Variovorax terrae: one gene and its partners. Each later gene encodes a partner of the first gene's protein in a complex. Links are inferred from orthologs where the notes say so. Each region holds a gene or a part of one and is shown in the gene's direction. Other genes may lie near its edges.

The links. The genes of interacting proteins can lie anywhere in the genome.
Region 2: the proteins of holA (region 1) and dnaX are in contact, whole or in part, in a cryo-EM structure (PDB 8GIZ), measured with the Escherichia coli proteins. The link is inferred for Variovorax terrae from one-to-one orthologs.
Region 3: the proteins of holA (region 1) and MMF98_RS08815 are in contact, whole or in part, in a cryo-EM structure (PDB 8GIZ), measured with the Escherichia coli proteins. The link is inferred for Variovorax terrae from one-to-one orthologs.

The regions. Positions count from the first base shown.
Region 1 is NZ_JALGBI010000003.1:603,493-607,585, forward strand. What follows is about bases 805-3,699. They hold holA (DNA polymerase III subunit delta), read left to right. Parts: upstream 805-1,667; coding sequence 1,668-2,732; downstream 2,733-3,699. Other genes in these bases: rocD (ornithine--oxo-acid transaminase), read left to right, coding at 805-1,656; MMF98_RS22230 (alpha/beta hydrolase family protein), read left to right, coding at 2,823-3,699. Outside these bases: more of rocD, read left to right, coding at 1-804; more of MMF98_RS22230, read left to right, coding at 3,700-3,782; MMF98_RS22235 (glutamate-5-semialdehyde dehydrogenase), read left to right, coding at 3,824-4,093. UniProt on the Escherichia coli protein: Part of the beta sliding clamp loading complex, which hydrolyzes ATP to load the beta clamp onto primed DNA to form the DNA replication pre-initiation complex.
Region 2 is NZ_JALGBI010000001.1:1,603,823-1,607,904, forward strand. What follows is about bases 769-3,652. They hold dnaX (DNA polymerase III subunit gamma/tau), read left to right. Parts: upstream 769-1,216; coding sequence 1,217-3,088; downstream 3,089-3,652. Other genes in these bases: MMF98_RS07585 (LuxR C-terminal-related transcriptional regulator), read left to right, coding at 769-907; MMF98_RS07600 (YbaB/EbfC family nucleoid-associated protein), read left to right, coding at 3,099-3,431; recR (recombination mediator RecR), read left to right, coding at 3,557-3,652. In the rest of the region: more of MMF98_RS07585, read left to right, coding at 260-768; more of recR, read left to right, coding at 3,653-4,082. UniProt on the Escherichia coli protein: Part of the beta sliding clamp loading complex, which hydrolyzes ATP to load the beta clamp onto primed DNA to form the DNA replication pre-initiation complex.
Region 3 is NZ_JALGBI010000001.1:1,868,111-1,872,243, forward strand. The notes cover bases 769-3,703. They hold MMF98_RS08815 (DNA polymerase III subunit delta'), read left to right. Parts: upstream 769-1,695; coding sequence 1,696-2,712; downstream 2,713-3,703. Other genes in these bases: mltG (endolytic transglycosylase MltG), read left to right, coding at 769-1,017; tmk (dTMP kinase), read left to right, coding at 1,022-1,699; MMF98_RS08820 (PilZ domain-containing protein), read left to right, coding at 2,726-3,088; MMF98_RS08825 (TatD family hydrolase), read left to right, coding at 3,158-3,703. In the rest of the region: more of mltG, read left to right, coding at 22-768; more of MMF98_RS08825, read left to right, coding at 3,704-3,964; MMF98_RS08830 (ankyrin repeat domain-containing protein), read left to right, coding at 3,961-4,133. UniProt on the Escherichia coli protein: Part of the beta sliding clamp loading complex, which hydrolyzes ATP to load the beta clamp onto primed DNA to form the DNA replication pre-initiation complex.

The DNA.
Region 1 (4,093 bases):
GTGCTGATCGAGCCGATCCAGGGCGAGGCCGGCATCGTGCTGCCGCCCGCAGGCTTTTTTGCTGAACTGCGCGACTGGTGCACCCGCGAGCGCGTGCTGCTGATCCTCGACGAGGTGCAGTCCGGCCTCGGCCGCACCGGCCGCTGGTTCGCGTTCGAGCATGAGCACATCCGCCCCGACGGGCTGATCCTGGGCAAGGCCCTGGGCGGCGGGCTGCTGCCGGTCAGCGCCTTCCTGGCCGACGACGCGGTGATGGACGTGTTCAATCCCGGCAGCCATGGCTCCACCTTCGGCGGCAATGCGCTGGCCGCGGCCGTGGGGCTGGAGGCGCTGCGAGTGATGGAGGACGAGCACCTCGTGGCGCGCAGCGCGGTGCTGGGCACCCACCTGCTGGCGCGGCTGCGGGCCGTGCAGGCGCAGGCGGGCCCGCTGATCCGCGCGGTGCGCGGGCGCGGCCTGTGGGCCGGGGTGGAGATCGACCCGGCGCAGGCCAGCGCGCGCGAGCTGGTGGAGCGGCTCGCGCAGCACGGTGTGCTGTCCAAGGAAACCCATGAGACCGTGATCCGCTTCGCGCCGCCGCTGACCATCACGACAGCGCTGCTGGACCGGGCTTTGGATGCTTTTGAAGCCGTGGTCCTTGAAAAACGGCGCGAGCTTGCTATTAATTCGGGAGCGCCCGCGTTGCCCGAGCCTGTTGCCGGAGTCGTGGCGCCTGCCGATGGAGTGAGCGCCCGAGTGAACCCCGACCCAGCCGCGCCGCACCTGCTGATGAGCCCGCCCGACCATTTCGAGGTGGCTTACTCGATCAATCCCTGGATGAATCCCGACCAATGGTCGCTCGACGCGCGGCGGCTCTCGCGCGATGCGCAGGCCGGCTGGGCCGCGCTCAAGGCCACCTACGAATCGCTGGGGGCGCAGGTGGTGGTCAAGCCAGCCGCGCGCGGCCTGCCCGACCTGGTGTTCACCGCCAACTGCGCCGTGGTGCTCGATGGCAAGGCCCTGCTGGCGCGCTACCTGCGGGAAGAGCGCGCTGGCGAGGAGGCGCATGGCCGGCACATGTTCGAGCAGCTGCAGGCTCGCGGCGAGATCGACTCGCTGCACCGCACGCCCGAGGGCGTGTATTTCGAGGGCGCGGGCGACGCCATCTACGACGCCGGCCGCGGCCTGATGTGGATGGGCTACGGCCAGCGCTCGTGCCGCGCCGCGCACCACACGGTGGAGCAGGTGTTCGGCATTCCCACGCTGCCGCTGGAGCTGGTGGATCCGCGCTACTACCACCTCGACACCTGTTTCTGCCTGCTGTCGGGCGGCGAGATCGTCTACCACCCGGCGGCCTTCACCGGGGAGGGGCGCGCGCAGATCAGGGCGCTGGCGGGCCGCCAACTGATCGAGGCGCCGCTGGAGGACGCCGAGCACCTGGGCGTCAACTCGGTCTGCATCGGCCGCGACGTGGTCATGTGCCACTGCTCGTCCGGGCTGCGCGCCCAGATCGAGGCGCGCGGCTACCGCGTGCACGTGGTGCCGCTGGGCGCCTTCAACCGCTCGGGCGGCGCGGCCTACTGCCTCACCCTCACGCTCAACAACCGCTACCGGGGCCGCGCCGCCGGGGTGCCGCACCCCCGCCTGCCGGAGCCGGGCGAGCGCCGGGCCGCGTAAACTCGGGGCGCATGCAGATCGCCGCTCCCCAACTCAGCCAGCACTTGCAGCGCGGCCTGAAATCCCTGTACACCTTGCACGGCGATGAGCCGCTGCTGGTGCAGGAAGCGGCCGATGCGATCCGCGCGGCCGCGCGCGCACAGGGCTACACCGAGCGCAGCTCGCACACCGTGGCGGGCGCCCATTTCGACTGGAGCGAGGTGCTGGCCGCCGGCGGCTCGCTGTCCCTGTTCGCGGACAAGCAGATCGTCGAGATCCGCATTCCTTCCGGCAAACCCGGCAAGGAAGGCAGTCCGGCGATCCAGCAACTGGCCGAAAGCGCGCAGGGCAACGACAGCACGCTGACCCTGTTCATGCTGCCGCGGCTGGACAAGATGACCAAGGGCGGCGCCTGGTTCTCGGCGCTCGAGAGCTTCGGCGTCACCGTGCAGGTGGACCCGGTGGAGCGCGCCGCGCTGCCGCCCTGGATCGCGCAGCGGCTGGCCCTGCAGGGCCAGCGCGTGACGGCCGGCGAGGAGGGCCAGCGCACGCTGCAGTTCTTTGCTGACCGCGTCGAAGGCAACCTGCTGGCCGCGCACCAGGAGATCCAGAAGCTCGCGTTGCTCTATCCGCCAGGCGAGCTGAATTTCGAGCAAGTGGAAAGCGCCGTGCTCAACGTGGCGCGCTATGACGTGTTCAAGCTGTCCGAAGCCGTGCTCGGTGGCCAGGCCGCTCGCGTGCAGCGCATGCTCGACGGCCTGCAGGCCGAGGGCGAGGCCGAGGTGCTGGTGCACTACACGCTGGCCGAGGACATCCGCGCGCTCAAGCGCGTCAAGGACGCGGTCGGCCAGGGCCGCCCGCTGCCCATGGCGCTGCGCGAGCAGCGCATCTGGGGGCTCAAGGAGCGGCTGTTCGAGCGCGTGCTGCCCCGCCTGTCGTCCACCACCGTGGACAACCTGCTGCATGCCGCGCACCAGGTCGACGGCATCGTCAAGGGGCTGAAAGCGCCTGGCTGGCCCACCGAGGGCTGGCAGGCGCTGCACCGGCTCGCGATGATGCTGTGCCGGGAATGCGCGGCGCCGGCCCGGGCCGGCTGAATCCCGGAACTGAGCTCCTTCACCTGTCAGGCTTTGTTGGCATCCCTTGCCTACACTGGCCGCTCCACGGAGACCCGAGGAGACAAAGCCATGCAAACTGGCCAATGGATTCTGCGCCGCGCCTGGGCGGTGCTGCTCGCCGCTGCGGCGGCATGTCCCGCGTTCGCCCAGCGGGTCCCCTTCGACTCCGGCGATGCGAACTTCAGCGCCGAGGGGCTGGTGAAGGGGGTGGCAGCCGACGAGGCCGCCTGCGCCCGGGTGCGCGACGCCGTCTGGGCGCGCCCGGCCTCGGGCCAGCCCGAATGCATCCGCTACTGGGCCGCGGGCCTGCCCGCCTCGGGCCAGGCCGCGCGCGTGCTGGTCTACATTCCTGGCGACCAACTGGTGTTCGACGAACCGGAGCGAGGCTATGCCTCGCGCCATCCGCGCGCGATGCAGCAGCTTGCCGGTGATATGCAGGCGACGCTGGGCGTGCCGCTGATCGTGCTGTCGCGGCCGGGCACCTTCGGCTCGTCCGGCGAGCACCGGCAGCGCCGGCGGGAGCATGAGGCGCGGCTGACCGACGCGGCGGTGGACGCGATCAAGGCCCGGCACGGGGTCGCCGAATTCGGGCTGGTGGGCCTGAGCGGCGGCGGCCATCTGGTGGCGGCCCTGCTCGGGTGGCGCGCCGACGTGCTCTGCGCCGTCCCGGCCTCGTCCGTCTCGTCGCCCAGGCTGCGCTGGCAGGCCTTCGGGCGCGACCGCGACCTGACCGGCTTTGCGGATTCCTACGAGCCGGTGGACCACCTGCGGCCCGGTGTCGCCCACAGCGGCCTGCGCGTCTTCGTGCTGGGCGACCCCAAGGACACCAACGTGCCCTGGCACACCCAGACGCCGCTGGCCGAGCGCCTGCGCGCCATCGGGGTGGACACGCAGGTGCTGACCGGCGAGGGCAGCGACGGGCAGCGGCATGCCCTGGGCGGCTCCGGCCGCCAGGTGGGCGCGAAATGCCTGCAGGGAGCGCCCACGCAGGACATCCTTGACCTGGCGGCCAAAGGGCTGAAAGGCTGAAGAGCGGCGCGGCGTTGCGGTGCCATGCGAAAATCCAGCGCATGAACGCCCTCAATATCGCCGAATACATGCAGACGCTGGGCCTGCAGGCCAGGGTCGCTTCGGCGCAGATGGCGCGGGCGAGCGCCGCCGCCAAGAACCGCGCGCTGAAAGGACTGGCCCGGCTGCTGCGCGAGAACGTGGCGGCCCTGCAGGCCGACAATGCCCGGGATCTGGAGCGCGCCGTGGCCGCCGGCCTGGCCGCGCCGATGGTGGACCGGCTCAAGCTCACGCCCAAGGTGCTCGACACCTGCGCCCAGGGTTGCGAACAG
Region 2 (4,082 bases), on another replicon or contig:
GTCACGAGATCAATGCAAACGGAGCGTGCACGTTTCTCTCAAACGATGGGGATCAACTATTATGAAATTTCCTTCATCGAGAGGCCTCGTCCGGATCAATGTTCGCGAGGAAGAAGACGTGATCACCAATCCGAATTCATCGCTGGACAGAGTGCTTGTGACAGGGGAACGCCAGGCGGACGCTGCTGAATCTTCCGCGCGGTCCAGCCCGCACATGGGGCCCTGGCCGGAGTTCCTCACGGGGCAGAAGGATTTTCCCGTGCGGGTCATCCTGGTCGATGCCGATCCCTGCATGCGGCGCACGATCATCCAGGAACTGCTGGCCGACCACCGCATCCGCGTGGTGGGTGAGGCCGACAGCCTCGCCACGGGCCGGCGGCTCGTCACGCAAGCCGACTTCGATGTGCTCATCCTGGATGTGCGGCTGGGCGATGGCTATGGGCTGGAGCTCATCAAGGCCGCGAAGAAGCATCGCGGCACGATCGAGGTCATCGTGCTTTCCGCGCTGGACGACGAAAGCCAGATTCTCCAGGCCTTCGAGTCGGGGGCTTCGGGCTACCTCGTCAAGAACTCCTGGTTCCGCGACATGGCGCAGTCCGTGCTGCAGGTCGTCAATGGCGGCGCCGCGATCTCGCCCGATCTGGCGCGCCGAGTCCTGCTGAAGCGTTTGTCGGAAGACCTGCCGAAGGCGGCGCCCGCGTATGATCCGATCGAGGACGTTCTCTCGGCGCGCGAGCGCCAGGTGCTGAAGCTGGTCGCGGCAGGCCAGGTCAACCAGGACATCGCATCGACGCTGTCGATCAGCAACGAGACGGTCAGCGCGCACATCAAGAGCATCTTCCGCAAGCTCAACGTCCACACACGCGCCCAGGCCGTGAATTTCGTGGCGCGCCAGAACCTGCACTGACTTCCCGTCCGCCGTTGCACGACGGCGGCGTGCAGGGCTGCGCCAACCCGGAGCATCGGGAGGAAAAAGAAGAAGGGAGGTTGACGAGCCTTACCCCCGGCACTGACTCCACAGTTAGGGCTGCTTGGTTCCCCACCTGACCCGTTTGGCCGCTTCACCATGCGGGGAGGCCCGTCAGCCGCTATTGTAGGCGAGCAGACCCAAGGCTTCGGGTCTGCAAGGTTTTGCGGGTGCAATTCCTGTGTTCGAAGTTCCGTGTATATCGGACGGCGGCCCCGGCACCCGGGAGGCGGCCCTTAGAATCCCCGCATGTCCTATCTCGTGCTCGCCCGCAAGTACCGTCCCAAGACCTTCTCGCAGATGGTGGGCCAGGAGCACGTGGTGCAGGCGCTCACGAATGCGCTCAACACGCAGCGGCTGCACCACGCCTACCTGTTCACCGGCACCCGCGGCGTGGGCAAGACCACGGTCTCGCGCATCCTGGCCAAGTCGCTGAACTGCCAGGGCCCGGACGGCAATGGCGGCATCACGGCCACGCCCTGCGGCGTGTGCCAGGCCTGCACCGACATCGACAGCGGCCGCTTCGTCGACTACACCGAGCTCGACGCCGCCTCCAACCGCGGCGTGGACGAGGTGCAGAGCCTGCTCGAGCAGGCGGTCTACAAGCCGGTGCAGGGCCGCTTCAAGGTCTTCATGATCGATGAAGTGCACATGCTGACCAACACCGCGTTCAACGCGATGCTCAAGACGTTGGAAGAGCCGCCCGAGTACCTCAAGTTCGTGCTGGCCACCACCGATCCGCAGAAGGTGCCGGTGACGGTGCTGTCGCGCTGCCTGCAGTTCAACTTGCGGCCGATGGCGCCCGAGACCGTGCTCGAGCACTTGGTGGGTGTGCTGCAGGCCGAGGGCGTGGCCGCGGACACGCAGGCCCTGCGCCTGCTGGCGCGTGCTGCGCGCGGCTCGATGCGCGACGCGCTGTCGCTGACCGACCAGGCCATCGCCTTCGGCAGCGGCACGCTCGAAGAGGCCGCGGTGCGTCAGATGCTGGGCAGCGTGGACCGCTCCTACGTGTTCCGCCTGATCGACGCGCTGGCGCAAGGTGACGGCAAGACGGTGGTGGAGACCTCCGAGGCCCTGCGCCTGAACGGCCTGAGCGCGGCCTCCACGCTGGAGGAAATGAGTTCGGTGCTGCAGCGCATGGCCGTACTGCAGGCCGTGCCCGGCATGGGCGCCGACGACGCCGACCCCGAGGCGGCCGAGACCGCGCGCCTGGCTCAGGCGATGCCGGCCGACGAAACCCAGCTGCTCTACAGCCTGTGCCTGCACGGCCGCGCCGAGCTGGGCCTGGCCCCCGACGACTATGCGGCGCTGACCATGGTGCTGCTGCGGCTGCTGGCCTTCAAGCCGGCGAATGCGCAGCGTAGCGCCGCCGCCGTGGAAAAAAAAACTCTGACGCCGGCTGAGCCCGCCGTTTCCCGGCCCGCTGCCGCGCCCCGCGTGCCGCCGCCGGTGCAGGAAGCGCCGCCCGCGGCCGTGGCGGCCCCGGTGCCGGTGTCGGCGGAGGTGCGGCCCGAGCCCGCGGCACCGGCTCCGGCCGCCGCAGCGCCCCGCACCGTGATTTCAGAGGAAAAACCGCCTGAGGTCCAGGCGCAGCGGTCATCGGGTGCTACCAATTTCGTAGCAATTCCGGTGCGCGTGCAGCCCGAGCCCACCGCGCGCACCGAGCAGCGCGTGGAGCGCGCCGCGCCGGCCGCGCCCGCCACGGACTTCACGCCCACCGAGGAAGGCGACTTCTGGCACGCCACGGTGCAGCAGCTGGTGGAGGCCGAAGCCATCACCGCGCTGGTGCGCGAGCTGGCGTTGCAGTCGCAACTGGTGGCGCGCGACGCGGGCGAGGGCGCCTCGCACTGGCTGCTGCGCGTCGAGCGCTCGTCGCTCGACCAGCCCGTCAGCCGCGAACGGCTGCAGGCGGCGCTGCGCAACGCCGGCCATGATGTGAAGATCGGCGTCGAAGTGGGCGCCGTGACCGACTCGCCGGCGCGCCGCAACGCCGCCGCGCAGGCCGAGCGGCAGCGCGCCGCCGAGGAAATCATCCTGAACGATCCGTTCGTGCAGCAGATGGTGCGTGAATACGGTGGGAAAATCGTGCCAGGCAGCATCAAATCCATTCAGAACCCATAAAGGACCTTCCATGTTCAACAAAGGACAACTCGCCGGCCTCATGAAGCAGGCCCAGGCCATGCAGGACAACCTCAAGAAGGCGCAGGAAGAACTGGCCTTCGTCGAGGTGACTGGCGAATCCGGCGCCGGTCTGGTCAAGGTCACCATGACCTGCAAGCACGACGTCAAGCGCATCACCATCGACCCGAGCCTGCTGGCCGACGACAAGGACATGCTCGAAGACCTGGTGGCCGCCGCCTTCAACGCGGCCGTGCGCAAGGCCGAGGAAACCTCGCAGGAGAAGATGGGCAAGCTCACCGCGGGCATGCCCGGCCTGCCTGGCGGCATGAAATTCCCGTTCTAGTGGCACACCCCCAGGCTGCGCTTCGCTGCGCCTCCCCCCTTGCAGGGGGCGACACCCGCGGCCCGGCAAAGCCGGTTCCGCGGTGTCCGCACGAAAGCCTGTGGCCGTGATGGGCTTGATCCGCCATGTCTAACGCCAATTCCCTCGACGCGCTGATCCAGGCGCTGCGGCGCCTGCCTGGCGTGGGGGTGAAGTCGGCCTCGCGCATGGCGTTCCACCTGCTGCAGCACGACCGCGAGGGCGCGCTGCACCTGTCGCAGGCGCTGCGGCAGGCCACCGACAGCGTGCGGCACTGCGCGCTGTGCCACACCTTCACCGAGGCCGAGGTCTGCGTTACCTGCCTGGACCCGCAGCGCGATGCGGCCAAGCTGTGCGTGGTGGAGACGCCGGCCGACCAGTCGGCGGTGGAGCGCACTGCCGCCTACAAGGGCCGCTACTTCGTGCTGATGGGCAAGCTCAGCCCGCTGGACGGCATCGGCCCCAAGGACATCGGCCTGCAGAAGCTGTTCGACCGCGCGACCGACGGCGTGGTCCAGGAAGTGATCCTGGCCACCAACTTCACGGCCGAAGGCGAGGCCACCGCGCACGTGATCGGCGAGGCGCTGAGAAGCCGCGGCCTGCAGGTCACGCGGCTGGCGCGCGGCGTGCCCG
Region 3 (4,133 bases), on another replicon or contig:
ACTTTGTGGGGCTGCAACCCGGTGCGTCGGCTATTCCTGTTCGTTTTCCTGTCAGCGGCGCTGGCGGCCCTGGCCGGCTCGGCCTGGGCGCTGTGGTGGGTGAACCAGCCGCTGGCGCTGCCGGCCGCCACCGTGGACCTGTCCATCGAGTCCGGCACCACCCCGCGCGGTGTGGCTCAGGCCGTGGCCGACACCGGTACCCGCGTCAATGCGGACCTGCTGTACGGCTGGTTCCGTTTCTCGGGGCAGGGCCGCCAGATCAAGGCCGGCAGCTACGAGATCGAGGCCGGCACCACGCCGCGCAGCCTGCTGCAGAAACTGGTGCGCGGCGAGGAAGCCCTGCGCTCCGTCACCCTGGTCGAGGGCTGGACCTTCCGCCAGGTGCGCGACGCGCTGGCCAAGGCCGACCAGCTCAAGCCGGAGGCCAGCGGCCTCTCGGACGAGGCCGTCATGAGCCTGCTGGGCCGGCCGGGCCAGCCGCCCGAAGGGCGTTTCTTCCCCGACACCTACACCTACGCCAAGGGCTCGACCGACCTGGCCGTGCTGCGCCGCGCCCTGCGCGCCATGGACAGGAAGCTCGAGGCCGCCTGGGCGCTGCGCGCGCCGGGCCTGCCGCTGAAGACCCCGGACGAGGCCCTGACCCTGTCGAGCATCGTCGAGAAGGAAACCGGCCGGGCGGCCGACCGCGCGCAGATCGCCGGCGTGTTCGTCAACCGCCTGCGCATCGGCATGCCGCTGCAGACCGACCCGACGGTGATCTATGGCCTGGGCGCCAGCTTCGACGGCAACCTGCGCAAGCGTGACCTGCAGGCCGACACGCCCTGGAACACCTACACCCGCACCGGCCTGCCACCCACGCCGATCGCCATGCCGGGCAAGGCGGCACTGCTGGCCGCCGTGCAGCCGGCCCGCACCAAGGCGCTCTATTTCGTGGCGCGCGGCGACGGCTCCAGCCACTTCAGCGATTCGCTGGACGAGCACAATCGGGCCGTCAACAAATTCCAGCGCGGGCAATGAACCGATGAGCAAACCGGGCCTCTTCATCACTTTCGAAGGCATCGACGGCGCCGGCAAATCGACCCACATCGAAGGCCTTGCCACCGCCCTGCGCGCCCAGGGCCGCACCGTGACGCTCACGCGCGAGCCCGGCGGCACGCCGCTGGCCGAGAAGCTGCGCGCCCTGGTGCTCAACGACGCCATGGACGCGCTGACCGAGGCGCTGCTGATCTTCGCCGCGCGGCGCGACCATCTGCAGCAGGTGATCGAGCCGGCGCTGGCACGCGGCGACGTGGTGCTGTGCGACCGCTTCACCGATGCCACCTTCGCCTACCAGGGCGGCGGGCGCGGCTTCGACTTCGCCGTGCTATCAAAACTGGAGCAATGGGTCCAGGCTGTTCCTGGACCTCAGCCGGATTTCGTGCGCCAACCCGACCTGACCGTGTGGTTCGACCTGGCGCCCGAGATCGCGGCCCAGCGGCTGGCCGGCGCCCGCCTGCCGGACCGCTTCGAGGCCCAGCCGATCGAGTTTTTCAGGCGCGTGGCCGAGGGCTACGGGCAACGCGCGGCGCAGGCGCCGCAGCGTTTCGCGCGCATCGACGCGGCGCAGGACCGGCACAAGGTCTGGCAGCAGCTCACCAGCGCCTTCGTGCGGCGCGGCTGGCTGGCCATCATGGTGGCTCCCAACGGGGGGCCGGCATGACGGCGGCGGCCGGCGCTGCGCTGGCGCCGTGGCTGGGCGAGCAGCTCGGCGGCCTGCTGGCCCAGCGCGGCCATGCCTGGCTGCTGCAGGGCCCGTCGGGCCTGGGCCAGTACCGCCTGGGCTTCGAGCTGGCGCGCGCCTGGCTGTGCGAGCAGCCCACGGCCCAGGGTGCCTGCGGGCACTGCGGCAGCTGCCATGCGATCGAGGTGCGCACCCATGCCGACCTGTGCGTGCTGATGCCCGAAACCGCGATGCTGGAGCTCGGCTGGCCGCTCAGCGAGAAGGCCCAGGCCGACATCGACGACAAGAAGCGCAAGCCCAGCAAGGAGATCCGCGTCGAGGCCATGCGCGACGCCGTGGAGTTTGCCCAGCGCACCAGCGCCCGCGGCCGCGGCAAGGCCGTGCTGGTGTACCCGGCCGAGCGCATGAACACGGTGACGGCCAACGCCTTGCTCAAGACACTCGAGGAGCCGCCCGGCGACGTGAAATTCGTGCTCGCCAGCGAAGCCTCGCATCAACTGCTGCCCACCATCCGCAGCCGCTGCCTGGGCCACACCATGGTCTGGCCGGAGGCGCCCGCGGCGCTGGCCTGGCTGCAGCAGCAGGGCGTGGCCTCTGCCGACGCGCCGGCCCTGCTGCGCGCGGCCGGCGGCCGGCCCGACGACGCGCTGGGCTTCGCGCAGTCCGGGCGCGATCCCAAGCTGTGGGCGCTGCTGCCCCGGGCCATGGCGCGCGGCGATGCCGGCGCGCTGGCCAACTGGGCTCCGGCGCACGCCGTCGATGCCTTGCAAAAGCTCTGCCACGACCTGCTGGCGCTGCAGGCCGGCGCGCAGCCCCGCTTCTTCGCGGCAGCCGACCTGCCGGCCGCTCCCACCGCGTCGCTGGCGGCGCTGACCCGCTGGTCGCGCGACCTGGGCCAGGCCGCGCGCACCGTGGAACACCCGTTCAATGCCGGACTGATGCTGGAGGCGCTTGTGAGCCAGGCCCGCCTGGCCCTAAACTCGAGGCCCTGAGCCTTCGCTGCCCATGAGCAATCCTTCTCCCACCACCCCGCGCCCCAGCGTCATCCAGCTCGCCATCAAGGAAAAGGCGGCCCTTTACGCCGCCTACATTCCCTTGTTCTCCGAAGGCGGCATCTTCATCCCGACGACGCGCGACTACCGGCTGGGCGATGATGTCTACGTGCTGCTGTCGCTGCCCGAAGACCCGCAGCGCTACCCGGTGGCCGGCAAGGTGGCCTGGGTCACGCCGCCGCGCGCCGCGGGCAACCGCACGCAGGGCGTGGGCATCCGGTTTCCGGCCGACGAGAAGTCGCGCCTGCTCAAGATCAGGATCGAAGAGCTGCTGGGCGGGCACCTGGCGTCGGAACGGCCGACCCAGACCATTTGATCTGCTACGGTTTTCGTAGCGCCCAATGACCGCAGCACCTGGACCTGCGGCCCTTTTCATTGATATTCCATGTTTGTCGACTCGCATTGCCACCTGAGCTTTCCCGAACTGGCCGCACAGCTGCCGCAGATCCGCCAGGCCATGGCCGAGGCGCAGGTGGACCGGGCGCTGTGCATCTGCACCACGCTGGAGGAGTTCGATTCGGTCCATGCGCTGGCCATGCGCTATGACAACTTCTGGGCCACCGTGGGCGTGCACCCCGACAACGAAGGCGTTACCGAGCCCAGCCTGCAGGACCTGCTCGAGCGCGCCGCGCAGCCGCGCGTGGTGGCCATCGGCGAAACCGGGCTCGACTACTACCAGATGGACGAGCGCAAGGGCGGCCGCACGCTGGCCGACATGGAGTGGCAGCGCGAGCGCTTTCGCACCCACATCCGCGCCGCGCGCCAGTGCGGCAAGCCGCTGGTGATCCACACCCGCAGCGCCTCGGCCGACACGCTGGCCATCCTGAAGGAGGAGGGCGAGGACGGCTCCCGTGGCGCGGCCGGCGGGGTGTTCCATTGCTTCACCGAAACCGCACAGGTGGCCCGGGCTGCGCTGGACCTGGGGTTCTATATCTCGTTCTCCGGCATCCTGACCTTCAAGAACGCGCAGGACCTGCGCGACGTGGCGGCCTTCGTGCCGCTGGACCGCCTGCTGATCGAGACCGACAGCCCCTATCTGGCCCCCGTGCCTTACCGCGGCAAGACCAACAACCCCTCCTACGTGCCCTACGTGGCCCGTCAGGTGGCCGATCTGAAGCAGCTCCCGATGGAACAGATTGCCGAGGTTACGAGCGCCAATTTCGAGCGCCTGTTCAAGGGAGTTCAATCATGAGAAATTACTTTAAGAATTTAATTTATTTGATTGTTTTAATTGGATTTAATGTTTGTCATGCCGGCTCCTACGAGGATTTTTTCGTTGCCATCAAGCAGGACAATGCGGCGGCCATGACGCGCCTGCTGCAGCGCGGCTTCGACCCCAATACGCCCGATCCGAAGGGGCA